DNA from 4 places in the Sedimentibacter sp. genome. Region 2 is predicted to be linked to each of the others. Evidence: riboswitches for the same ligand, from Rfam matches in the RefSeq annotation. Region 2 holds a riboswitch; each other region holds the start of a gene.
What was found. Region 2 has a riboswitch for glycine ahead of gcvT (glycine cleavage system aminomethyltransferase GcvT). Riboswitches for the same ligand answer to the same signal wherever they lie in the genome.

Region 1: linked by a shared signal. The riboswitch ahead of AAGU76_RS18055 (sodium:alanine symporter family protein) and the one ahead of gcvT (glycine cleavage system aminomethyltransferase GcvT) in region 2 are both predicted to bind glycine.
Region 3: linked by a shared signal. The riboswitch ahead of AAGU76_RS00815 (GrdX family protein) and the one ahead of gcvT (glycine cleavage system aminomethyltransferase GcvT) in region 2 are both predicted to bind glycine.
Region 4: linked by a shared signal. The riboswitch ahead of AAGU76_RS00860 (ACT domain-containing protein) and the one ahead of gcvT (glycine cleavage system aminomethyltransferase GcvT) in region 2 are both predicted to bind glycine.

The regions. Positions count from the first base shown of each region.
Region 1 is NZ_JBCFAS010000006.1:78,261-84,336, reverse strand. Features, by position in the region: gene murF (UDP-N-acetylmuramoyl-tripeptide--D-alanyl-D-alanine ligase) at 1-1,210, opposite strand, end outside; gene AAGU76_RS18060 (SLC13 family permease) at 1,396-2,508, shown strand; glycine riboswitch at 2,724-2,813, shown strand; gene AAGU76_RS18055 (sodium:alanine symporter family protein) at 2,900-4,282, shown strand; gene AAGU76_RS18050 (copper amine oxidase N-terminal domain-containing protein) at 4,324-5,745, opposite strand; gene nhaC (Na+/H+ antiporter NhaC) at 5,909-6,076, opposite strand, start outside.
Region 2 is NZ_JBCFAS010000003.1:84,918-90,993, reverse strand. Features, by position in the region: gene gcvPA (aminomethyl-transferring glycine dehydrogenase subunit GcvPA) at 1-1,292, opposite strand, end outside; gene gcvH (glycine cleavage system protein GcvH) at 1,302-1,676, opposite strand; gene gcvT (glycine cleavage system aminomethyltransferase GcvT) at 1,852-2,946, opposite strand; glycine riboswitch at 3,055-3,151, opposite strand; gene AAGU76_RS12310 (flavodoxin domain-containing protein) at 3,386-3,871, shown strand; gene AAGU76_RS12305 (TrmH family RNA methyltransferase) at 4,425-5,138, opposite strand; gene AAGU76_RS12300 (AEC family transporter) at 5,148-6,076, opposite strand, start outside.
Region 3 is NZ_JBCFAS010000001.1:162,627-168,702, forward strand. Features, by position in the region: gene AAGU76_RS00795 (DUF503 domain-containing protein) at 1-169, shown strand, start outside; gene nth (endonuclease III) at 169-810, shown strand; gene trmL (tRNA (uridine(34)/cytosine(34)/5-carboxymethylaminomethyluridine(34)-2'-O)-methyltransferase TrmL) at 906-1,376, shown strand; gene AAGU76_RS00810 (Na/Pi cotransporter family protein) at 1,385-3,007, shown strand; glycine riboswitch at 3,067-3,178, shown strand; gene AAGU76_RS00815 (GrdX family protein) at 3,473-3,832, shown strand; gene AAGU76_RS00820 (glycine/sarcosine/betaine reductase component B subunit) at 3,862-5,142, shown strand; gene grdB (glycine reductase complex selenoprotein B) at 5,153-6,076, shown strand, end outside.
Region 4 is NZ_JBCFAS010000001.1:174,379-180,454, forward strand. Features, by position in the region: gene grdD (glycine/sarcosine/betaine reductase complex component C subunit alpha) at 1-293, shown strand, start outside; gene AAGU76_RS00855 (PFL family protein) at 486-1,844, opposite strand; gene AAGU76_RS00860 (ACT domain-containing protein) at 1,853-2,122, opposite strand; glycine riboswitch at 2,342-2,427, opposite strand; gene rpoN (RNA polymerase factor sigma-54) at 2,695-4,107, shown strand; gene AAGU76_RS00870 (sugar-binding domain-containing protein) at 4,467-5,492, shown strand; gene gap (type I glyceraldehyde-3-phosphate dehydrogenase) at 5,538-6,076, shown strand, end outside.

The sequences.
Region 1 (6,076 bases), on a different contig from region 2:
TGGCCATGAACCTTGCTTCCTGACCAATGGTAACAAGCTCGTCAATATGGTGGGATGCGAGGCTTCTGCCGACTCCGTAGTGCATGTCCTGGCTCATTTCCCTGTAGCCTGCCATGTCCCCCAGGACCACAACCTTCTTCCTTGCAGGAAACAGTTCCAATATGTCAAGCGCTGCACTTATGCTTACGGGATTTGACTTGTAGCAGTCGTTCAATATGGTGCACTTGTTTATTTTAAACACTTCGTTTCGAAGTCCTGTCTTTTCTATTTTCAAAAGACCCAGGCTGATTTCCTCGCTGGTCATGCCCAGTTCCTTTGCAGCCAGAATTGCAGCCATGGCGTTCAATGACTGGTGCTTGCCCAGCATTTCCATATGCAGCTCTCCCATATGCTCGTCGCTGACCTTGAACGTTATTCCTTCCATGTTTTCGGAGAAGTCCGTAAGGTACAGTGTGTTGTGCTTTTCAAGGCCGAATGTCTGTTTTCTGATGCTCTTATGAATATCCGTGCTGTTTACGGTTCTTTCAATGAGCTGGTCGTCTCCGAAATAGATGAACAGGCCGTTTTCTTTTATACCATTTGTGATTTCAAGCTTTGCTTTTGCAATTTCTTCGATAGACGGAAAGTTATCTATGTGCACAAGTCCCACGCTGGTTATGACTCCTATGTCCGGCTGAACAAGGCGTGTAAGAAAATCTATTTCTCCCTTTCTTTCCATTCCCATCTCAATGACAGCCACCTGGCAGTCCTCATCAAGACTCAGAAGTGTGTAGGGAACGCCTATTTCAGTATTGAAGTTTCCCATGGTCTTCTGAGTCTTAAACCTCTGGGACAGTATGCCTGCGGTAATGTCCTTGGTTGATGTCTTTCCGTTGCTTCCGGTCACTCCCACGATCTTCACATTCAGCTTATTTCTGTAGTAAAATGACAAATCCTGCAGAGCCTTGACTGTATCATCCACCAAAATCACAGCGATGCTCTCCGGAGGATTAGGCTCGTCCTTGTTCCAAAGAGTTGCACATGCCCCCTTTCTCACTACATCATCTATAAACTTGTGACCGTTTACGGTTTGTCCTTTGATGGGAACAAACAAATTGTTTGGGGATACCTTTCTGGAATCAATGCTGACACCTTCTATCAACCGTTCTGTGTCCCCCCTGCATTCTGAACTTAGCACCTTTGCAGCTTCATTTATTGTAATCCTGATCATAATAAACCTTCTCATATATTAAATTTATGTAACATCATCTCTAATCAATTAATTATATTGCAATTTTGCCGCTATTACAAGGACAAAAAACTGTAAATAAGGCTGGATATGAGTCGTCGCAATCAAAAAAATATTAACAAAATTTTCTTTTGTGGTATAATGTCCCTTGTGACAAGGAGATACATATGAAATCAATAATAAATTTTGTTAAAAAAGAAGCCGTGCTGGTAATATCCTTTGCTGCTGCTGCCGCAACAGCACTCTTTGTTCCGCCGTCGGAAAAATATGTTTCATACATTGACTTTAAAGTCCTGGTCTTGCTTTTCTGCCTTATGGCAATAGTGGCTGGCCTGAAGGAAATAGGACTTTTCAACGTGCTGGCACAGAAAATGACCTCAGGTTCACAAAACACAAGAGGGCTTTTCTTAAGTTTGGTGCTCATTTGCTTTTTCAGCTCCATGCTCATTACAAATGACGTAGCTCTCATTACTTTTGTTCCATTTTCAATTCTGGTTTTAACCATAACCGCGCAGACCGACCACCTCATCACCGTCACGGTCATGCAGACGGTGGCGGCAAACCTCGGAAGCATGCTCACTCCCGTAGGGAACCCTCAGAATCTTTACCTTTACTCATTTTATAACATAAATGCCGCAGATTTTTTCAGGATTACTATTCCAATTGCAGCTGCCGGTCTTGTACTCATACTCATCTTTTCCATATTCGGCAAAAGAGAAGTTATCAATGTGGAATTTAACCGCAAGGAAAAAATAAGCAGCCCCAAAAAGCTATCTGCATACCTGGTGCTGTTTGCGCTTTGCCTGGCTGCAGTATTCAGACTGGCTGACTACAGAATAACATTTGTTGCTGTTCTTACTTCTGTGGCTGCAATGGACAGAAAGCTCCTTCGGGAAGTTGATTACAGCCTTCTGGCAACATTTGTGCTGTTCTTCGTGTTTACTGGAAACATGGGTAACATGGAAGCAGTCAAAACATTCCTTTCCGGTTTGATTGAAGGAAGGGAACTGCTTTTTTCCGTTGGGCTTAGCCAATTTCTGAGCAACGTTCCAACAGCGGTGCTGCTTTCAAACTTCACCGGAAACTTTAAGTCTCTTGTTGTGGGGACAAACATAGGCGGACTGGGTACCCTCGTTGCATCCCTGGCAAGTCTCATTTCGTACAAGCTCTATGTGCAGACGGAAAATGCAAAACCCTTAAGATACCTGGGAGTATTCACGCTTATAAACGGAATCATGCTTGCAGTGTTGTATGTTTTTTCTGCCTTGATCGTAATATAAGTAGCTCATATTTTCCCGTGTCATGTCATAACAATAGTAGAATGAAAATCGCTTTCAATTTCCTATTTGTTTTTTCTGAACTTTTTCCTTTTGTTTTCCCACTGCTCATGATATAATCACGCTCGTGGAAAATTATATAGTTCGAATGATGGTAGTGGGAGAGAGATCATTGATCCGCCGAAGGAGTCACGCTTTCAGGCAAAAGGACCGCTATCGGACGAAACTCTGGAGAGCCTCAAACGAGCACCGAAGGAGCAAGCCGGATATCCGGTCAATCTCTCAGGTAAAAGGACAGAGCAGACTGATTTTTTGGGGCCAGGTCTATTGACTTGGTTTTTTTGTCTTAAGAGGCTTCCTTAATAACGTTACAGCAAAAATTAGGGAGGTAAAAATGCAAAACGTTACATTATTTCTGGAAAAGGCAGATTCTTTCATATGGGGACCGCCGCTTCTTATTCTTCTGGTGGGAACAGGAGTATATCTTACATTCAAACTGGGACTGATTCAGGTCTTCAGGCTTCCGCTTGCATTAAAGTATGTTTTTTCAAAGGACACAGAACAAGGGGCAGAAGGTGACGTATCAAGCTTTCAGGCTCTATGCACCGCATTGGCTGCGACTATAGGCACAGGAAACATAGTCGGTGTGGCAACCGCCATAAAGGCAGGCGGTCCGGGAGCACTGTTCTGGATGTGGGTAGCCGCATTCTTCGGTATGGCAACCAAGTATGGAGAATGCCTGCTGTCAGTAAAATACAGAGTTGTGGACGACAATGGTCAAATGTCGGGCGGTCCCATGTACTATATTGAAAAAGGGCTGGGAAACAGATTCCTGGCTAAAATGTTTGCCGCCTTCGGCATTGCGGTGGCATTCTTCGGAATAGGAACATTTCCTCAAATAAATGCTATAACAGATGCCGTAAAACTTACATTCAACATTCCGGTAGTTGCCACTTCTGTATTTTTGACTGCGGTAGTCGCTTTGGTAACTCTCGGAGGGATAAAGAGCATTGCAAGAATTTCCGAAATCATTGTTCCTTTTATGGCAGTGTTTTACGTTATGGGAGCATTGTTCATCATGATAACAAACATCAGCCTTATCCCGCAGACCTTTCTTCTGGTTATAAAAAGCGCATTTACAACAACAGCTGCTACCGGAGGATTTCTGGGAGCAAGCGTCCTTTATGCAATGCGAAACGGTGTTGCAAGAGGTGTCTTCTCCAACGAATCGGGACTAGGCAGTGCGCCAATTGCAACCGCAGCAGCTAAAACAAACTCCTGTGTAAAGCAGGGACTCATTTCCATGACCGGCACATTTTTTGACACCATAATCATCTGCACCATGACCGGCATGATGCTCATAATGACAGGTGTCTGGAGCGGAGACCTGGTTGGTGCAAGCATGACCAACGAGGCTTTCAATACGGGCCTTCCGGTTATCGGACCTTACATTGTGACTGTGGGACTCATATTTTTTGCCTTCACAACCATTCTTGGATGGAACTACTATGGTGAAAGATGCACGGAGTATCTGTTCGGCGTAAAGGCTATAACAGCTTACAGGTTGGTTTTCATAGTTCTTGTAGGCGTGGGAGCATTTCTAAAGCTGGACATGATATGGATTCTTGCGGATATCGTAAACGGGCTCATGGCTATCCCTAACCTCATAGCATTGGTTGGGCTGAGGAATGTCATTGCGTCTGAAACAAAAGTGTACTTTGATTCAATGAAAAGTGAGACAACCTTAAACTGGAAAAAAGAAACCGAGCAGCAATAATACAAACAGGCGGTGCATTGCACCGCCTGTAGTCTTTATTACTAGTGGCTTTGTTTTTCAATTACGGCTGTAGACCATGTGCCGTCCTGGGTATAGTTGATCTTGTATCCCAGCTTCTCGAAATCCCTTACCTTGACCATGGTTCTTGAGTCAACGATTATTCCGGTCATGTCAATCCTTAAATCTCCCCTCAGAACGTAAGCCTTTCTTGCATCATTGTCCCAGTACACCTCTTCGCCGAATGTTTCGCCTATGTATCTAAGCGGAAGGTAAACTCTGTTGTCAACGATTGTGTACGGTTGGGAATCCCAGTCTGTTTTGCCGTTCTTCCTTGTTATGTCAATCTGTGTGTCATAATCATTTGAATACCACTGTATTGACATGGTCTGAGCAGGATTGAGCCTGTTCTCTGTACGACTGTAAATTCCTTCAAGTTCCTCGGCTGTTATAAAACCACCCTCCACGGATTTCTTCGTAACTGCTGCAGGTGTCACTGTAGTCTTTGATGACAGATTAATAAACTCTATACCTTCATACACAATCTTAGCATAGGAATCTTCCACATAGGAGCTTCCTGATTTGTAAATGTCCTGTTTTATCTGGCTTCCGTCAACCATAGCCTCGTATTCGGAAAGGATGTCTTGCTCCAGCATGAGTTCTGCCTCATCCAGGAAATCATAGAAATCCTGTCTACTATCCTTAAGCTCTGCAATCAACTCTTCCTTTTCTTCTTCTGTCATGTCTTCAAGGCTTGTGCTGCTGTACAGCTTCTCCACATACTTAACTGTTTCGTCGAAAACGCGCTCCCTGTTGTCGCTCATGTAAGAAACCAGCCTCTTTATAAATTCAACTGTGCTTTGAGGAGTCAGCTTCATGGAATATCCTCCGCTTATCTTTGTGATAACCTTGGAATCAAATCCCTTGAACGCAGCTGTAATGTAGTTGAAAGCATCTTCCTGCATAGCATCGTAATTTTCCTTGTAATCCACATCGTAATACTCCTCAAGATCTGCAAGCATTATGTACTCAACATCCTTGAGGCTGTTTGAATATATGTCTTCAATAACCTCGCTGCTTTCCTCCTCGTCGTTGAGCATGTCGTCAAAGGTCAGCATTTCCAGTACCAGGTTCTTTGAAACATATACCTTGTTCTGGTCAATGACGAAATTTATCGGACCGGCTGTCTTTAAGCCGTTGATGCTGAAATCCAGATCAAGATTCATATATATTGAATCCAGATCCTCAATGTCTGCTTCTCCGCTGAGCTCTAATGATACGCTGTAGTTGTCGTCTGCAGCTTCCTCAGAAATTTCAAAGCTTGTATTGTTTTCAAATTGGAACTGTTTCAACTTTGACAGTTCCCTTGCGAGGTTCAAATACCCCAAATCGTTGATTCCGCACCCTGTGAAAACCGACAGCATCATAACAACTGCCAGCCCCAGGGCCATAGTTCTTTTAAACATAAAAATTCCCTCCTTGTTCGTTAACGTTTTCAGTTTATAAATTTAATTTATACATAATTTTACTACATTTGCATCATTGTTACAATAGAATATTAATCTATTCAATCCTACAAAAAAGAGACAAAGATATACATATCCTTGTCTCTTTCTCTGATATACATTACTAATTTGATTCAGATTCTACTTCTGCATTTGTTTCTTTAAATATGGCAATGCCTGTAAATGCATAGAATGTTGCTATAATAGGGCACAGGATGCAGAAAAATGCGAAGGGAGCATATGAGAACACTTCAACTCCAAGCACTCCTGTCACAAAGACACCTGTAGTTGA
Region 2 (6,076 bases):
CTTTTTTCGGTCACTGCCACAAGCCATCCGTTTTCAAGCTCCGGGTAATCCTTACCTAGATCATATCCGCCCATGATTTTGCTTTCTAAGAGCCTGCCGTTCAAATCATACACATTTTCGCTGCTTTTCAACGCAAATTCCTTGAAAAAAGGAGCGGTGAACAATGGGCTGAATTTTCCCGTACCAACAAGGGCATCATGAGCGTAGTGCGCTTTGTTAAGGCAAAGCTCCGCAACCTTCTTAAGCCCTTCCTTTCCCATGAATGTCAGGTACATGGTTACCTGAAGTGCGTTCAGGGCCTGGTTCGAGCATATGTTTGACGTTGCTTTTTCCCTTCGTATGTGCTGTTCCCTGGTCTGCAAAGTAAGCACGAAGCCTCTGTTTCCTTCAGCGTCATTTGTCTGGCCTACGATTCTTCCGGGCATCTTGCGCATGAGCTTTTCTGTTACAGCCATGAACCCCAGGTAGGGTCCTCCGAAGCTCAGCTGGTTTCCCAATGACTGTCCTTCTCCCACTGCTATGTCTGCTCCCAGTTCGCCTGGACTTTTCAGTATGGAAAGAGATATGGGGTCTGCGCTTACAACCAGAAGGCTTTTGTTTGCATGAGCCATGTCTGCAGCTTTTCCTATGTCTTCAATTATCCCGAAAAAGTTCGGACTTTGAATTATAACGGCGGCTGTGTCACTGCTCAGCTTAGAATTTAGGTCATCCATGTCCAGCTGGCCGTTACTGAAATTAATTTCAGTAACCTTCATGTTCCTGAACTGCGCATAAGTCTTAAGAACCTGGCGGCTTTCAGGGTGAACAGTTGATGCAACCAGGATTTCAGGTCTTTTTACGGCTTCGCATGCCATAATTGCCGCTTCCGTGAGAGCGGTTGCTCCGTCGTACATGGATGCGTTTGAAACTGCCATGCCTGTGAGCTCACAGATCATGGTCTGGTACTCAAAAATTGCCTGCAGCGTTCCCTGGCTTATTTCAGGCTGGTAGGGAGTGTAGGCTGTATAAAATTCCTGCCTTGAAACAAGCTGGTCTATGGCAGAAGGAATGTAGTGGTCGTAGGAGCCGGCCCCCAGGAAACATGCGCAGTCATCGGTGCTGACATTTTCCATCGCCATGTTTTTCATGCTCCTGACAAGCTCCATTTCCGACAACGCCTCTGGAATGTTCAGTTTGTCCTTCAAATGCACCGAATCCGGTACGGCCTTGAAAAGAGATTCTATGTCTGGATAACCAATTTCCTTAAGCATCAGCCTTCTGTCTTCATCAGTATTTCCAATATATCTAGCCATAATATCTCCTTAATCGCATATTTTTTCGTAGTCTTCTGCACTCATAAGCGAATCAATTTCTGCGGGATTAGACAATTCTACAGCCATGATCCATGACTCATATGGATTTTCATTTATGGAGCCGGGATTGTCGGAAAGATTTTCGTTGACTTCAACAACCTTTCCCGATACAGGTGTGTACACGTCGGATGCCGCCTTTACGGATTCTAAAACTATGCACTGGTCTCCAGCTGCAACATCTGTTCCCACTTCAGGAAGTTCAACGTACACAACATCTCCCAAATGATCCTGTGCATAGTCTGTTATTCCCACATATGCTTTACTTCCTTCAACCTTTATCCACTCATGTGATTCCGAATACTTAAGTTCATTCAATACTTTCATAATATCCTCCTGATAACGATAGTTTAATTCGACAATGCACAAGCATTGACTAGCATTGTTTTTCTATAATTCTTTTTTACTTACATTGCCATAATACGATCCTTCATCCATGTGGATGACATACAATAAGCTTATAATTCTTAATTCTTCACTCTTCATTCTTAATTAAAATGATTTACTTTTTATATTTTTTCGTGTAGAACGTTTTTTTGATTATCTTTGCTTTCAGGCTTTTGTTTCTTATCAATATTTCAATTTCCGTTCCTTCCTTTGCGTACTCGGCTTCAATCAGCGCAAGTCCTATGTTTTTCTTCAACGTGGGAGAATAGCTTCCTGTGGTCACATATCCTATCTTTCTGCTGTCTGCCATAACCTCATAGTGGCTTCTGGGTATTCCCCTGTCAACCATTTCAAATCCAACAACCTTTCTTTTGAGACCTTCTGCCTTTTGTTTTTCAAGAGCTTCCTTGCCTATGAAATTTTCCTTGCCCATCTTCACAAAAAATCCAAGACCTGCTTCCAGCGGAGTTATGTCCTTGTCGATTTCCTGTCCGTACAGCGGAAGGGCAGCCTCAAATCTAAGGGTGTCCCTGGCTCCCAAACCTGCAGGTACAAGCCCTTCATCTTTTCCTGCTTCAAGTATGGCATCCCAAAGCTTTGGAGCATCCTTAGCGTCAAAGTACAGCTCAAACCCGTCTTCACCCGTGTATCCGGTGCGTGATACCAGAACTCTGAACTCCCCTACCTTAACGTTATCTGCAAAATGATAAAACTCAAGCTCATCAAGATCAATCACAACAAGCTTCTGCAGAATATCCTGTGCCCTAGGTCCCTGAAGAGCAAGCTGGGCATATTCGTCAGATACGTTACTTACCTGGACATCTCCGAATGTCTGTGATTCAAGCCACTGAAAATCCTTTTGGATGTTTGAGGCATTGACAACCAGCAGATAATCCGTGCAGCTGTACTTGTAGACCAAAAGGTCGTCAACTACTCCGCCGTCTGTATAGCACATTGGGGTATATGCTATCTGCCCTTCCGATAGAACCGAAATGTCGTTTGTCACAACCATCTGCAAATATTTCTCGGCATCCTGTCCCTTTACGGTTATTTCTCCCATGTGGGATACATCAAAGAGTCCTGCAGCATTCCTCACGGCTTCGTGCTCGGGTATGATTCCCGAGTACTCCACCGGCAGCGCCCAGCCTCCGAAATCAATGATTTTTCCATTAAGCTCCATGTGCTTTTCGTATAATGGTGTCGTTTTCACTTCATCACTCCTTAATATATATTTGCAAAATTTTCCAATTTTGCTGAAAAAAAAGACAGCGTAACAACGTGCGTCATTACCTCTGTCTCAGATTGCTATTCAGAGTATTGTCCGGACACAGCCCTTTTGCCTGAAAGTTTCGTTGCACCCGACCAGTGCAATTTGCTTCTTCGGCGTCCTTTCGGAACTCTCCTGTGCCCATCACTCAATATTATATTTATTAACTTTTATCTTTATGTCAAATTATTCTATATGTTTGACATTATCATTATAATGCTTGAAATCTGCCTTTGTCAATAGTTTTTGCATGTTAAAAAAACTACTTTTATGTTTTGTTCTTAATGCATTTTTATTAATGTTACATTTGTGACAACTCATGAACTTGACAATTCATGAATATAATATTATCATTTTATTATCTTATAGAATGGAGCTCAAAATGAGAATTCTAATAGCGTATGCAAGCAACAACAGCACCACGGAAATGTGTGCAAAAATGCTGGCTGACAAACTTCCCGGCGCAGAAACCGTAAACCTGACCAGGTCAAAACCTGACCCCAAAGATTACGACGTCGTTGTAATAGGCAGCTGTATAAGATTTAACAACATACACCAATCAACCCTTGATTTCATAAAGGACAACGTGGATGTTCTTATGAAAAAGAAGACCGCCATTTACATTTGCTGCGGTTTTCCGGAAAAAGTCAACCAGTACCTGCTGCACAACTTCCCGAAAAAGCTTCTGGACAAGTCATTTTCAATACAATGCTTCGGAGGAAGGTTTAAAACAAAGCCATACAAGCTTTTTGACCTGCTCATAATGAAGATGGTGAAAAAAACCTTCAGGCAGGATAACAGGATGCTGGAGATTGATACTGAAAGCATAAACAGGATGGCAGATGATATATTGGAAAATATGGTATAAAAAAAACGGTCAATGACCGTTTTTTTCTTAAAAACAACAAGTGCGGCAAAATCAGATTACTATCTGAAATTGTCGTTATTGTTTCTGTTCTTGTTATTTTCATTGTTTCTGTTGTTGTCGTTCTTGTTGTCAAAACGATTGTTATCGTTTCTGTTGTTATCGTTTCTGTTGTTGTCATTCCTGTTGTCAAAACGATTGTTATTGTTTCTGTTGTTGTCGTTTCTGTTGTTGTCATTTCTGTTGTTGTCATTTCTGTTGTCGAAACGGTTGTTATCGTTTCTGTTTTCATTTCTGTTGTTATCATTTCTGTTGTTGTCGTTCAGATTTCTCAGCTGATCCCTGAAATTCTGCTGGCTGTCAAGTTTTGACTGCTCTTCTGTGCTAAACAGCCTGTCATTGTTATTATCTTTTCTGTTGTTGAAATTAAAGTTCTTTATTTTAAATCATCCTCTCTAAAATAATATATGAGCTTGAGAGCTTCATCAGATATATTATCTGCATTAGATTATCAAATATTTATCCTTTAATTTCTATTATATTCATGTTTTTCCAATCAGCTGCAAAAATGATACATTGCAATGCCTGCTGCAATTGTGAGGTTCAAGGAATCTATTCTGTCCGTATGCTTGATAAGCACGCTTGTTCCTGCACCGGCAAAGCTTGAATCCAGTCCGGTTGCCTCATTTCCGAACACCAACGAGAATTTTTTGTATTCATCATGTTTTACATCCTTAAGCGATTTTGCACCATCCAGCATGAACGTGTAAATCATGTGCTCCTTGAATTCAGCCCTGTACTGTTCGAAATTGTCGTAATACCTGAAATTTACCCTGAACAAGGCACCCATTGAAGCCCTGATTACCTTGGGGTCGAATATATCCACACCGGGGCTGATTATAGCCAGGTCGCTGAGGCCGAATCCCACAAGCGTCCTTATTATTGTTCCCATGTTTCCCATGTTGCTGGGATTCACCAGAACTATGTGGGATTGACTGCTGCTTAAGCTGCAGCTGTATTTTTCAAAGACACCAACCACAAAACAGTTTTCCTTGTCAGCTACCTTGTTGATAGCCTTGTCATTGATTTCAGTCCTGATGTTGTGTTTCCTGCACAGTTCGAAAATGTCAATTGAATTGTCCGACCTGTAGCTTGAGCTTACAAGAACCTTCACCACAGCCTGAGGCCTGGACGTAATGAGCTCCACCGTTGGAAACATTCCAAAGGTGTACGAATGTTCAAAACTTTTTTTGTATGATTTAATTTCCATAAATACCTCCTAAAACAAGCCCACTGTCTTCATGACGAAAATGAACATGAATATGGTGAACGGGCTGAACATTGTGGACACAAACACCAACTGACCGGCAAGCTCGTAATTGCAGTCGTACTGCTGAGCCATGGTATAGCTTGAAACTGCCACCGATGGTGCAACCATGCTGAACAGAGCTCCCAGCTCAGGTCCTCTGAAGCCGAAGCTCAAGGCAGCCAGAATCACTGCTGCAGGGATTACAATGAGTCTGCCTGTGGTTACAACAGCAATGTACTTAAGGTTATTGTGAATGTTCTGAACCTTTATTTCGCCACCAAGCGCCATGAGCGCCAGAGGAGTGGCCATGTTTGAAACATCATTTATCGTTTTTTCCACGAAAATGGGAAGCTTTATTTGAAGAACCGAAACCAATATTCCTATGACAGAACCGACTATAAGGGGATTTGTAATTATGTTTATGAAGTTATCCTTTATGTCGCTTTTATCATTTGAATACATGTCTAAAATTATAACTGCCATAAAGTTGTAAATGGGTATTATTATGGCAACCAGCGTAGTGACTGCTCCCAGCCCTTCGCTGCCGAAAAGGTTCTGGCTCAGTGAAACACCGAACAAGACGAAGTTGCTTCTGTATAGTCCCTGGATGATAACACCGCGGTTTCTGTTGTCCTTTTCAAGTCTTGGCACGGTAAGAAGTGTTATGCCGATTATGGCAAAAACAACAACCACTGCAAAAACAATCAGTTTTATGTTGACTTCGCTTGAAAGCTTGCTTTTGTAAATATTGTTGAAAAGAAGCACCGGAAAAAGAGCCTTAAATGCAAAGCTGTTTGCCTTTATCAGAAACTCCTCGTCAAATATCTTGATTTTTTTTAGAAAGGCTCCAAGTACCATCAGCAAAAATATAGGAGCCACCACATTTAGCGAGAATATTA
Region 3 (6,076 bases), on a different contig from region 2:
TTCCGTGGCAGAGGTGGATTTCAACGACATCTGGAACAAATCTGTCATAGGAGTGGCTGTAGTGTCAAACGACCAGAAACTGTGTGAATCTGCCATTTCAAAGATAATTAACTTTGTGGATAATGATGAAAGGGTAGAAATCATAACATACAACAAGGAGATTTACTGATGAACAAGGCATCAAAGGTATATGAGATTTTAAGGGAAACATACCCCGATGCAAAGTGTGGATTGGATTACGCAACTCCATTTCAGCTGCTGGTTTCCACGATGCTCAGTGCCCAGGCTACCGACAAAAGCGTTAACAAGGTTACTGCCGAAATGTATGCCTGCTATCCGGATTTAGACAGCTTTCTCACTTTGACGCAGGAAGAGCTTGAACAAAAAATAAAGAAAATCGGGCTGTACAAAAATAAGGCAAAAAACATATATTCCATGTGCAGGGTTCTGAAGGAAAAATACAGTGGCCATGTGCCGACAAACATGGATGATCTCATTTCACTGCCGGGTGTAGGGAGAAAAACGGCTTCTGTTGTGCTGGTTGAAGCATTCAACATTCCGGCATTTCCTGTAGATACTCATGTATACAGGGTAACAAGGAGAATAGGGCTGGCGGAAGGGTCCACGGCAGACAAGGTTTCGGATGAAATGATGAAGAAGCTTCCAAAGTATAAATGGCATCTTACGCATCATCTTTTTATAACACACGGCAGGGAAACTTGCATTGCACAGAACCCGCGCTGCAGCGACTGCGCTGTGAGAGATCTTTGCAATTACTACAGGAAAGAATTCAAGGCAAAGGCACTTTGAAAATTTACAGCATATGGAAAAAATAATGTCTTTATAATATGCACTTTTAATGTTATAATTACAGAGTTTGAAATAAACTACCGCAGGAGAAAGAAATGTCACTAAACATAGTTTTGTTTGAACCTGAAATACCGCAGAACACAGGCAACATTGCCAGGACCTGCGCTGCAACGGGTTCAAGGCTTCATCTTATCAAGCCCTTGGGATTTTCCGTAAAGGACAAGTATCTGAAGAGAGCGGGACTAGATTACTGGAATCTTGTAGATATTACCTACTATGAGAATTTTGACGAGTTTATAGGCAATGTGATAAACAAGGAGGTATTTATATCAACCACAAAGGAAAGCCGTTTTTATACGGATGTCACCTACACTGACGGATGTTACATAATTTTTGGAAAGGAAACTGCCGGACTCCCTGATTTCATACATCAGAGGTTTAAAGAAAGCAGGATAAAGATTCCTATGATTGACAATGCTAATGCCAGAAGCTTGAACCTGGCCAATTCTGTAAATATAGTAATGTACGAAGCCTTGAGACAGATGGGCTTTCCAAAGATGATTTAGGAGGATGTATGGATATAGCAATTAGTTTAATGGGCGGCCTAGGTTTGTTCCTGTTTGGAATGAGCTATATGGGAGACGGGCTGCAAAGAACCGCCGGAAGCAAGATGAAGGACATTTTGGCAGCACTGACCACAAACAAGCTGATGGGAGTGTTGGTCGGAACATTGGTTACCGGAGTAATACAAAGCAGCAGTGCCACCACGGTAATGGTTGTGGGATTTGTCAATGCAGGGCTTATGAATCTGAACCAGGCTGTTGGCATCATAATGGGAGCAAACATCGGTACAACAGTTACGGCATTTTTGGTATCATTGAACATTACAAAGTTTGCAACTTTCATGGTAGGTGTTGGAGTAATTCTGCACATAGCGGCGAAAAAAAGAAAGGTAAAAAGTTTTGCCGAAGTTATAATAGGTTTTGGTATTTTGTTCATCGGCATGGATATAATGAAAGATGCAATGAAGCCTTTGGAGTCAAATCCAAGCTTCACCGGTCTCATGACCAGATTTGACAATCCATATTTGGGAATACTTGTTGGTTTTGTCATGACTGCAATACTTCAGTCAAGCAGTGCCACTACTGGTATTTTGATTGCTGTCGCAGCTACGGGAGTCATTTCATTCGATGCTGCCTACCCGATAATTTTTGGACAGAACATCGGAACCTGTGTTACAGCCATGATTTCCAGCGTGGGTGCAAACACGACTGCCAAAAGAGCGGCGGTTATTCACTTGCTTTTCAACATTATAGGAACGCTATTGTTCATGATTTTCTTAAGAATGCCTGTGGAATTGGCAGTTATGAGAATGATACCTGCGGATGTTCCCAAACAGATTGCAGCAGGTCACATTTTCTTCAATATTCTGAATGTAGTAATAATGTTTCCTTTCTCCGGTTTATTGGTTAAGGCATCTGAGGTCATCGTCAAGAGCGATGGCAGCGATGAAGAGCACGTTACCAAGTATATAGATGAAAGAATACTTGTTACTCCTTCCATAGCGCTCACACAGGCTTCAAAGGAGGTTCTGCATCTTGGAAACATGGCGCTGGAACAGCTTCAGACTGCAGTTGATGCATTTCTTTCAAACAACGATGATCTTTCATACAAGGTTTTTGAAATAGAAAAGAAAGTCAATGAGCTGAGCAAGAAGGTTTTGGAGTACCTTGTCAAACTGGACAAGGAATCGCTGACGAATTTCGAGAAAGACAAACTTGTCGTGCTTATGAACACCAACAATGATATTGAACGTGTGGGAGACCATGCAGACAATATAGGTGAGCTTGTATTGTACAAGTTAGATAACAATGTTCCTTTTTCCGATCAGGCGATAGAGGAGCTGAGAGAGATGTTTGAAGATTCAGTCAGTGTTTTCAAAAGTTCGCTGACTGCGCTGGCAACCATAAATTGTGATGATTGTGACGAAGTAATCAAAATAGACAGCGGAATCGATAAAATGTACAAAACTCTAAGGAAAAACCACATTGAGAGGCTAAACAAGTACATTTGCGAACCAAGCGCAGGAATTATATTCCTTGATATCATCGGAAACCTTGAAAGAATTGGTGATCATTCTTCAAACATAGCAGAATCAATACTTGAGGTCATCCAAAATAAAAATGAAAAAAAATAATAAATATCACTTGATTTATTAAAAATTATTATATATAATTGAATTAAGTTAATAATTGAATGACGTTTGCGGGAGAGACTGTTATGTATTTAACAGCGCCGAAGGAGTAAGTAAATATATATTAGCCGTATTATTGATGATAATCTCAGGCAAAAGGACCGTAGACTGACAAAACTCTGAAAAGCGAAAGCACCGAAGGGGCAACTCTTGCGAGGAAACTCTCAGGTTAGAAAACAGAGCAGAAGGCATATGGTTTTTATTTGCTTTCTGCTTTTTATTTTGTGCAAAAGTACTTAAAATCCGGGCTGTTTGGTTAAGCCTGATAATTTTAAAATTGTCATGCTTCAAACTGTCCGCAAAGATAACGTTTAAATTAAAAATAGTCTGTTCAATGTAAACATTAATGTTTTTGACAAAAAAGAATAAGCTTATTTTTAGTGGGAATAATGATTTAAGGTGGTATCTATGATTATTACTAATAACGAAAAGGTTTTCGGTAAATACAAGGATGATTACAAAATCGTCTTCATCGACGGAAGTTACAGAGATGTGCTTGTAAAAATCAGGGACAAGGTGCATGAAGGACACGAGTTGTTGACTCACCCCCTTTCAAGCAGCGTAAAACCCAATGAAACGCCCTATAAATCAGTTATGATTTCTGATAATAAAGGCAGCTTGAATATTGATTCCCTGTACATAATAGAAAATTCCATAATGGCCTACGACAATTTCAACAAGTGCAGAATAATGTGTATTGATGAGAGAATGCAGGAAGATTTCAAACTAATTGATTTAACTGTGCTGGAGAGCGCGTTAAATATATAAACGAGCTAAAAAATATGGAGGTGAACGTTTTGAAGTTAGAATTAGGCTACATTTTTATTAAGGATATTCAGTTTGCTGAAGTGTCCAAAGTAGAAAACGGCACATTGTACGTCAACAAGGAAGAAGTAAAAGCGTTAATTCTAGAAGATCAAAATTTTAAGTCAGCAGATGTTGAGCTTGCAAGACCTGGTGAGAGCATTCGTATAATGCCTGTTAAGGATGTTATCGAACCAAGGGTTAAAGTAGATGGACCTGGAGGAATATTCCCAGGCATGGTAAGCAAGGTTGAAACTGTGGGTTCAGGCAAAACAAATGTACTGAAAGGCGCAGCTGTTGTAACAACGGGTAAGATCGTTGGGTTCCAGGAAGGTATAATCGATATGACTGGTCCTGGTGCAGAATATACACCATTTTCACAATTGAACAATTTAGTATTGGTTTGTGAACCAATAGATTCACTGAAACAGCACGAACATGAAAAAGCATTGAGATTTGCAGGATACAAGGTAGCTATGTATCTTGGAGAACTTGCGAAAAGCATGACTCCAGATCAGGCTGAAACATTTGAAACTCCTACTCTGGTAGAAGGAATCAAAATGTATCCTGAACTTCCGAGAGTTGCTTATGTATGCATGCTTCAAAGCCAGGGCTTAATGCATGATACATATGTATATGGCGTTGATGCTAAACAGACCATATCAACATTAATTTATCCTACAGAAATGATGGATGGCGCTATTGTAAGCGGCAACTGCGTATCTGCATGCGATAAAAACACTACTTACCACCACTTGAACAACCCTGTAGTTCATGACTTATTTGCTGAACATGGAAAAACATTGAACTTTGTTGGTGTTATTATCACAAATGAAAATGTGTACCTTGCAGACAAAGAAAGATCATCAAACTGGAGTGCTAAGCTTGCTGAGTATCTTGGAGTTGATGGCGTTATAGTATCAGAAGAAGGTTTCGGTAACCCTGACACTGACCTTATAATGAACTGCAAGAAAATTGAAAACAAAGGCATTAAGACTGTTCTTATCACAGATGAATATGCAGGAAGAGACGGCACATCACAATCTCTTGCAGACGCTGACGTAAGAGCAAATGCAGTTGTAACAGGCGGAAATGCCAATGAAGTAATTGAACTTCCACCTATGGACAAAATAATTGGCCACGTTGAAGTTGCTGATGTAATTGCCGGTGGTTTTGACGGCAGTCTCCATGCTGACGGAAGCATAACTGCTGAGCTGCAGGTTATTACAGGAGCTACCAATGAAATGGGCTTCAACAAATTGAGTGCAAGATAGGAAGGAGGAGATAATTATGCTAAAAGTTGTTCACTATATAAACCAATTCTTTGCCAATGTAGGCGGAGAAGAAATGGCTCACATTCCGGCTGAATTAAGAGAAGGCAATGTAGGACCTGGATTAGCTTTCCAGCAGGCATTCGGAGATGAAGCACAAATTGTAGCTACAATTGTGTGCGGAGACTCTTATTTCAATGAGAACATGGAAGAAGCACAAAAAATCATCATAGACATGGTTAAAGAATTACAACCAGATTTATTCATAGCTGGTCCGGCATTTAATGCAGGAAGATACGGCGTTGCATGTGGAACTATTGCAAAGGCAGTTAAAGATCAATTGAACATTCCTGTTTTAACAGGTATGTACAAAGAAAATCCCGGAGCTGATATGTTCAAAACAAGTCTGTATGTTGTTTCCACAAAGAATTCAGCAGCAGGCATGCGTGATGCAGTTAAGAAAATGGCTCCTCTTGCATTAAAACTTGCAAAAGGTGAAAAAATAGGAGCTTCTTCTGAAGAAGGCTACATGCCAAACGGAATCAGAAAGAACTTCTTTGATACTGAAAGAGGATCAAAAAGAGCAGTTAAGATGCTTCTGAACAAATTGGCTGATAAAGAATTCGAAACAGAATTCCCAATGCCTGACTTTGACAGAGTTGCTCCTAACCCTGCAGTAAAAGACATAACAAAAGCTAAAATTGCTTTGGTTACTTCCGGTGGTATTGTTCCTAAAGGAAACCCTGACCACATTGAATCATCAAGTGCTTCCAAGTATGGAAAATACGACATTGACGGAGTGATGGATTTAACAGAAGCAACTTATGAAACAGCTCACGGCGGATATGACCCTGTATATGCAAATCTTGATCCTGACAGAGTACTGCCTGTTGACATCCTTCGAGAATTTGAAAAACAAGGCAAAATCGGAAGTCTG
Region 4 (6,076 bases), on a different contig from region 2:
CAAACAAGGCAGGCCTTGCAGAAATATTAAAGTCAGCCAAATCTGTTAAGAAATCGTCCGATGAAGAAGAAGTCAAAGCTCCCAAGAAGGAAGTTGTAACTTCTCAGATTTCGGGAATTGAAATAATGGACCTTGAAGATGCGGTGAAGCTTTTATGGAAAAACAATGTGTATGCGGAAAGCGGCATGGGCTGCACTGGACCCATCATTCTAGTAAACGATGCAAACACTGACGCTGCAATCAAAATACTGCAGGACAACGAGTTTATAGCAAAGGAAAAAACCTGCTGCTAGGTAATAAAAACGAAAAAGAAAAATTAAAGCGGCCACAGCCGCTTAAGAATGTATACAAATTCAGATGCTGTCATCCTGAGCGTTAGCGAAGGATCTCCTAATGTTGAAATGATGAGATTCTTCAGGCTACGCCCTCAGAATGACAACGTCAAAGGTATTAATCTGAAAGCGGCAATAGCCGCTTTTTTATTGTCAGTTTTTGAAGCTGTGTATCGGTGCCGGTATTCTTCCGCCTCTGGCAATGAAGTCATCGCTTGAGAAGCTGCTTACCTTCATTATGGGTGCTCTTCCCAAGAGTCCACCAAACTCGGCAGTGTCTCCCAGTGTCTTTCCGTAAACCGGGATGAGTCTGACTGCAGTGGATTTTTGATTTATGACTCCTATGGCGCACTCATCTGCAATTATGGCAGAAATTGTGCTGGCTTTTGTGTCTCCCGGAATTGCAATCATATCAAGTCCAACTGAGCACACGCAGGTCATGGCTTCAAGCTTTTCAATGTTGAGAGAACCTCTGTTTACAGCTTCGATCATGCCTTCATCCTCACTTACGGGTATGAACGCTCCGCTTAAGCCGCCAACATTTGAAGATGCCATGATTCCGCCTTTTTTAACGGCATCATTCAACAGTGCCAGGGCGGCTGTTGTGCCGTGTGCGCCGCATGCTTCAAGACCTATTTCTTCCAATATCCTTGCTACGCTGTCACCCACCTCTGGAGTAGGTGCCAGGGACAAGTCCATTATGCCGAAAGGTATGTTCATTCTCCTGGAAACCTCCTGAGCCACAACTTCTCCTGCTCTTGTAATCTTGAAGGCAGTTTTCTTTATGGTTTCGCATACGGTTGTGAAGTCTTTTCCTCTAACCTGTTCAAGAGCATACTTGACAACTCCTGGGCCGCTTACACCTACGCTCAAGCATGTTTCCGATTCGCCTGTTCCATGGAATGCTCCTGCCATGAAGGGGTTGTCCTCAACCGCATTGGCGAATATAACCAGCTTTGCGCAGCCGATGCTGTCATTGTCTCTCGTAAGGTATGCGGTTTCTTTTATTATTTCGCCCATCATCCTTACAGCATCCATGTTAATTCCGGCTTTTGTGGTTGCCACGTTAACGGATGAACAAACCTTGTTTGTTCGTGCCAGAGCTTCGGGAATGGAGCGCAGCAGTATTTCATCACCTTTTGTGAAGCCCTTGTGAACGAGGGCAGAGAATCCTCCCAGAAAGTTTACCCCTGCAACGTCTGCAGCCTTGTCCAGAATTTCAGCATACTTCACGTAATCCGTATCGCCGCTTGAACCTGCAATTATTGAAATCGGAGTAACGGATATTCTTTTGTTTATTATTGGAATGCCGAATTCATTTTCCGTCTGCTCAACTGTTTTAACGAAATTTTCAGATAACCTAGCTATTTTGTCGTATATCTTTATTCTGGATTTTTCTCCGTCTGTGTCTGCACAGTCAAGAAGAGATATTCCCATGGTGATGGTTCTTATGTCAAATTTGAGTTCGTCAACCATTTTGATGGTTTCCAATATATTTTTTGATTTAATCATGCGTCCCCCTATATTTCGTACATCTTGTCAAAAATGTCTTCGCGCTGCATTCTGATGTCCATGTTTATTTCCTTTGCCTTCGTGTCAAGATCCTTTTGCAGCGATACGAAGTCTGACGTCATTTGCTCGAAATCAACAAGCATTATCATGGTGAAATACTCTCTCATTACTGTCTGGTTAATATCCAGAATGTTTACGTTGTTGTTGGCCAGAAGCGTTGACACCTGTGAGATTATGCCTACACGGTCCTTACCTATGATTGTTATGATTCCTTTCATCTCATCCTCCAAGTTGTAATATGTATTTGCAGTCTTGATATGCATTTCCAAAAAATAATTATTGCGATTGACCTGTCATGAATTCTGCTTCCCTTCGGTCGTAACAATGTGGTTAGGTCATAGCACAGTTGCGTCATAAAATAAAAGAGACTGGTTTTCTGAACCGGCAAAGGCTAGCTTTGGCCAATTCAGAAATTTTCAGTCTCTCTGAACGACAAAAATACTGTCTCTGTCCTTTTACCTGAGAGTTTCGCCCGTAAGCTTTCCCCTTCGGTGCTCCTAAGAGTCTCTCCAGAGTCATGTCCGCAGGCGGTCGACTGCCTTCCGCCAGCATCATCCATTTATTATTAGGGGTTAGTATATACCTGTTTGAAATAAAAATCAAGAAAATTATTTACTTCTTTTTGAAAAAAATTTTAGCAAAGTTAAGTTTTTTTTGTTATAATCATAATGTTGACAATTTTTATCAGGTTTTATATATAATATCTAAATTTTGTTATATGATAGAAAACAATATCATGTTGAAATTATAAGAAAATTTGTTATAATATATGGTAGCGAGGAGTGATATTATGAAAATGGGCTTTGAATTGAATCTGTCTCAGACTCAAAAGCTTATCATGACGCCGGAATTAAGACAAGCTATACAAATATTGCAATTTAATAACGTAGAACTGATGGAGTTTATATACAAACAGCTTGAGGTAAATCCTTTTCTTGAATCCGTAGACAACAAGGGTCAGGAATCTGTCTCAGGTGAGGAGCAGGTGGATTTCGAACCGAAAAACGATAACGGCAAGGATGAAATCGATTGGAAGGAAATTACCGAAAAATATGATGATTTAAGCTACAAGGCTTATGAAAAGTCATCTGATTCCGATGATAAGCAAACATTTGAAAGCTACACATCCAAGAAAATGTCCCTGAAGGACCACCTGATGGTGCAGCTTGGAGTGTCGGTCAAGACAAACAAGGAAAAGAGAATCGGTGAGTTCATCATAGAATCTCTGGACAACAAGGGCTATCTGGGATGTTCAGTTCAGGATATCAGCCTATTGCTGAACGAGGATGTTGTGGAAGTTGAAAGGGTGTTAAGACTCATTCAAACATTTGACCCTGTAGGCGTGGGCGCCAGGAATTTGAGCGAATGCCTCATGATACAGCTTAAGGAAAAGGGCATACAGGACAAAAATGCGTACATCATAGCAGAAAAGTATCTTGAAGAAATAGCCACGAACAAGATTCAAAAAATAGCCAAGGACCTGCACATTACAGTGACCAGGGTGCAAAGCATCTGCGACATAATAAAGATGCTTGAGCCGAAGCCTTCGAGAGGGTTCATTGTTGACAGCGATTCCATCAGATACATTGTACCGGACGTTACAATTGAAAAGATAAACGGTGAATACATCATCATTGTTAATGACAACAACCTGCCGCTTTTGACTATAAGCAGCTATTACAAGAATATGATCACCAACCTGGATGACAAGGAAGCAAACAAGTTCCTGACGGACAAGCTCAATTCGTCCATGTGGCTCATAAAGAGCATAGAACAAAGAAGAATGACATTGTACAAGGTTGTTGAATCAATCCTTAAATTTCAAAGAAGGTTTTTCGATGAAGGAAAGACTGCCTTGAAGCCTCTGGTTCTCAAAGATGTTGCCGACGACATAGGCGTTCATGAATCAACAGTAAGCAGAGCCACAAACGGAAAGTATGTTCAGACGCCGATAGGTTTGTTTGAGCTTAAGTATTTTTTCGCCAGCAGCTTAAGCGAAAGCGACGGTGAGGGAATATCCTCCACTAGCGTCAAGACTCAGATTCAGAAGCTTATAAACGATGAAAACGCACAAAAACCTTTAAGCGATCAAAAGATTGCAGAAATGCTATGTTCTGATGGAATCAGCATATCAAGAAGAACCGTGGCCAAGTACAGAGATGAAATGAGGATACCGTCCTCTTCCATGCGAAGAAGATACTAATAAAAGCAATTAAGAATTAAGAGTTAAGAATTAAGAGTTTAACAATAGGACAGAATATTCAATAAATGAAGTTGAATATTCTTTTTTTGTGTGTAATTAAATAAGGAATTTTATCAAAAATTACTGATTTATTTTTGCGGTTTTTACTGTACAGCACCTTGATGCTGTGATATAATCAAAAATATAAATGCGACACTATTAATAAATAGTATGACACATATCTCAATTCATATCTGATGACCAATCTAAAATTAAATTCCAAAATTCAAAAATACTATTGCAATATGGTTCAAATATGGTAGAATAAACCTAGGGACGTAAAACGAACAACAGGGACACAAACTATCCCGGAGGGATGTATGGAAAAAAACAAACTGCTTGAAATTCAAAACAAAATAGTTCCCGAAACTGTCGAGCTGTTCATGAAGAGATATGAAATATTGAAAGTAATAAGCTCACAGCAGCCCATCGGAAGAAGATCTCTATCCGCAAAACTTGGAATAACCGAAAGAACAATGCGTACCGAAATTGATAAGCTGAAGGAAATGAACCTGATTGATATCAAGACCGCCGGAGTGGAACTCACAAAGGAAGGGGAGAATGTGCTGTCGGAAATTCACAACAGTTTTTACTACATAAAAAATTTGTCCGATCTGGAATTAAAGCTCATGGAAAAGCTAAAGCTAAAGAAGGTTGCAGTCGTTGCAGGCAACTCCGAGAAGGACAGTTTCGTATTCAACGATCTGGGCAAGAAGGCTGCTGAAATTATTCTGGATCTTATAAAAAACGATACGATATTAGGAATTACCGGTGGAACGACCATGGCCTGTGTAGTGAGGCAGATGAAAAGGAAAAAGGGAATAAAAAACCTGTTGGTTCTGCCTGCCAGAGGAGGTTTAAGCGAGGAGCTTGAAATCCAGGCGAATACCATAGCTGCAAACCTGGCAGAAAAGCTAGATGCGCCGTATAAATTGCTTCACATCCCCGACAATCTGGATGAAAATGAATTGAATGTACTGAAGAACAACAAGCTCATACAGGATGTCTTGTCAGACATACGAAATATAAACCTGCTTGTATTCGGACTGGGTAATGCCAGAGAAATGGCTGCCAGAAGAAAAGCAGGAGAAAACGTCATGGAGAAGATTGAAGATGACCATCTGACGGCAGAAGCTTTCGGATATTTTTTCGACAATGAAGGTAACGTGAAGATGCAGACAAATTCTGTGGGAATATCGCTTGAAAACTTCAAGGAAATCAAGAATTCCATCGGCGTTGCCGCAGGAAAGTCAAAGGCAGAGGCCATTTATGCAATATCAAAATTCAATAATAATTTTATCCTGGTGACGGATGAAGCAGCCGCCAGAAGGATATTAGAATTATAAATCACACTAATAATAATTATAATTATATAATCATAGGAGGATAACATGGTTAGAGTAGCAATTAACGGTTTTGGAAGGATAGGAAGATTGGCATTGAGATTGATGGCACAGGATGATGAGTTTCAGGTTGTGGCCATAAACACCAATTCAGATGCTGAAACACTGGCATACTTGCTTAAATATGACTCGGCTCACGGAAACTTCATGACTGATAAAATTTTCCACAAAGGTGATGTACTGGTTGTAAACGGCAAGGATATCATAACTTCAAGGGTCAAAGAACCTGAAAATTGCAATTGGAAAGAACTCGACATCGATTTGGTTATCGACTGCACAGGTAAGTTCAACGACAGGGAAAAAGCAGAGGCTCATATTAAGGCCGGAGCAAAGAAGGTTATTCTTTCAGCACCGGCAAAGGGAGATGTTAAGACTGTTGTTTACAATGTAAACCACAACATTCTCGATGGAACAGAAACAGTTGTATCTGCGGCTTCATGCACAACAAACTGTCTGGCTCCTTTGGCAAAGGTTCTGAACGATGAGTTTGGAATAGTTAAGGGACTTATGACTACTGTTCACGCCTA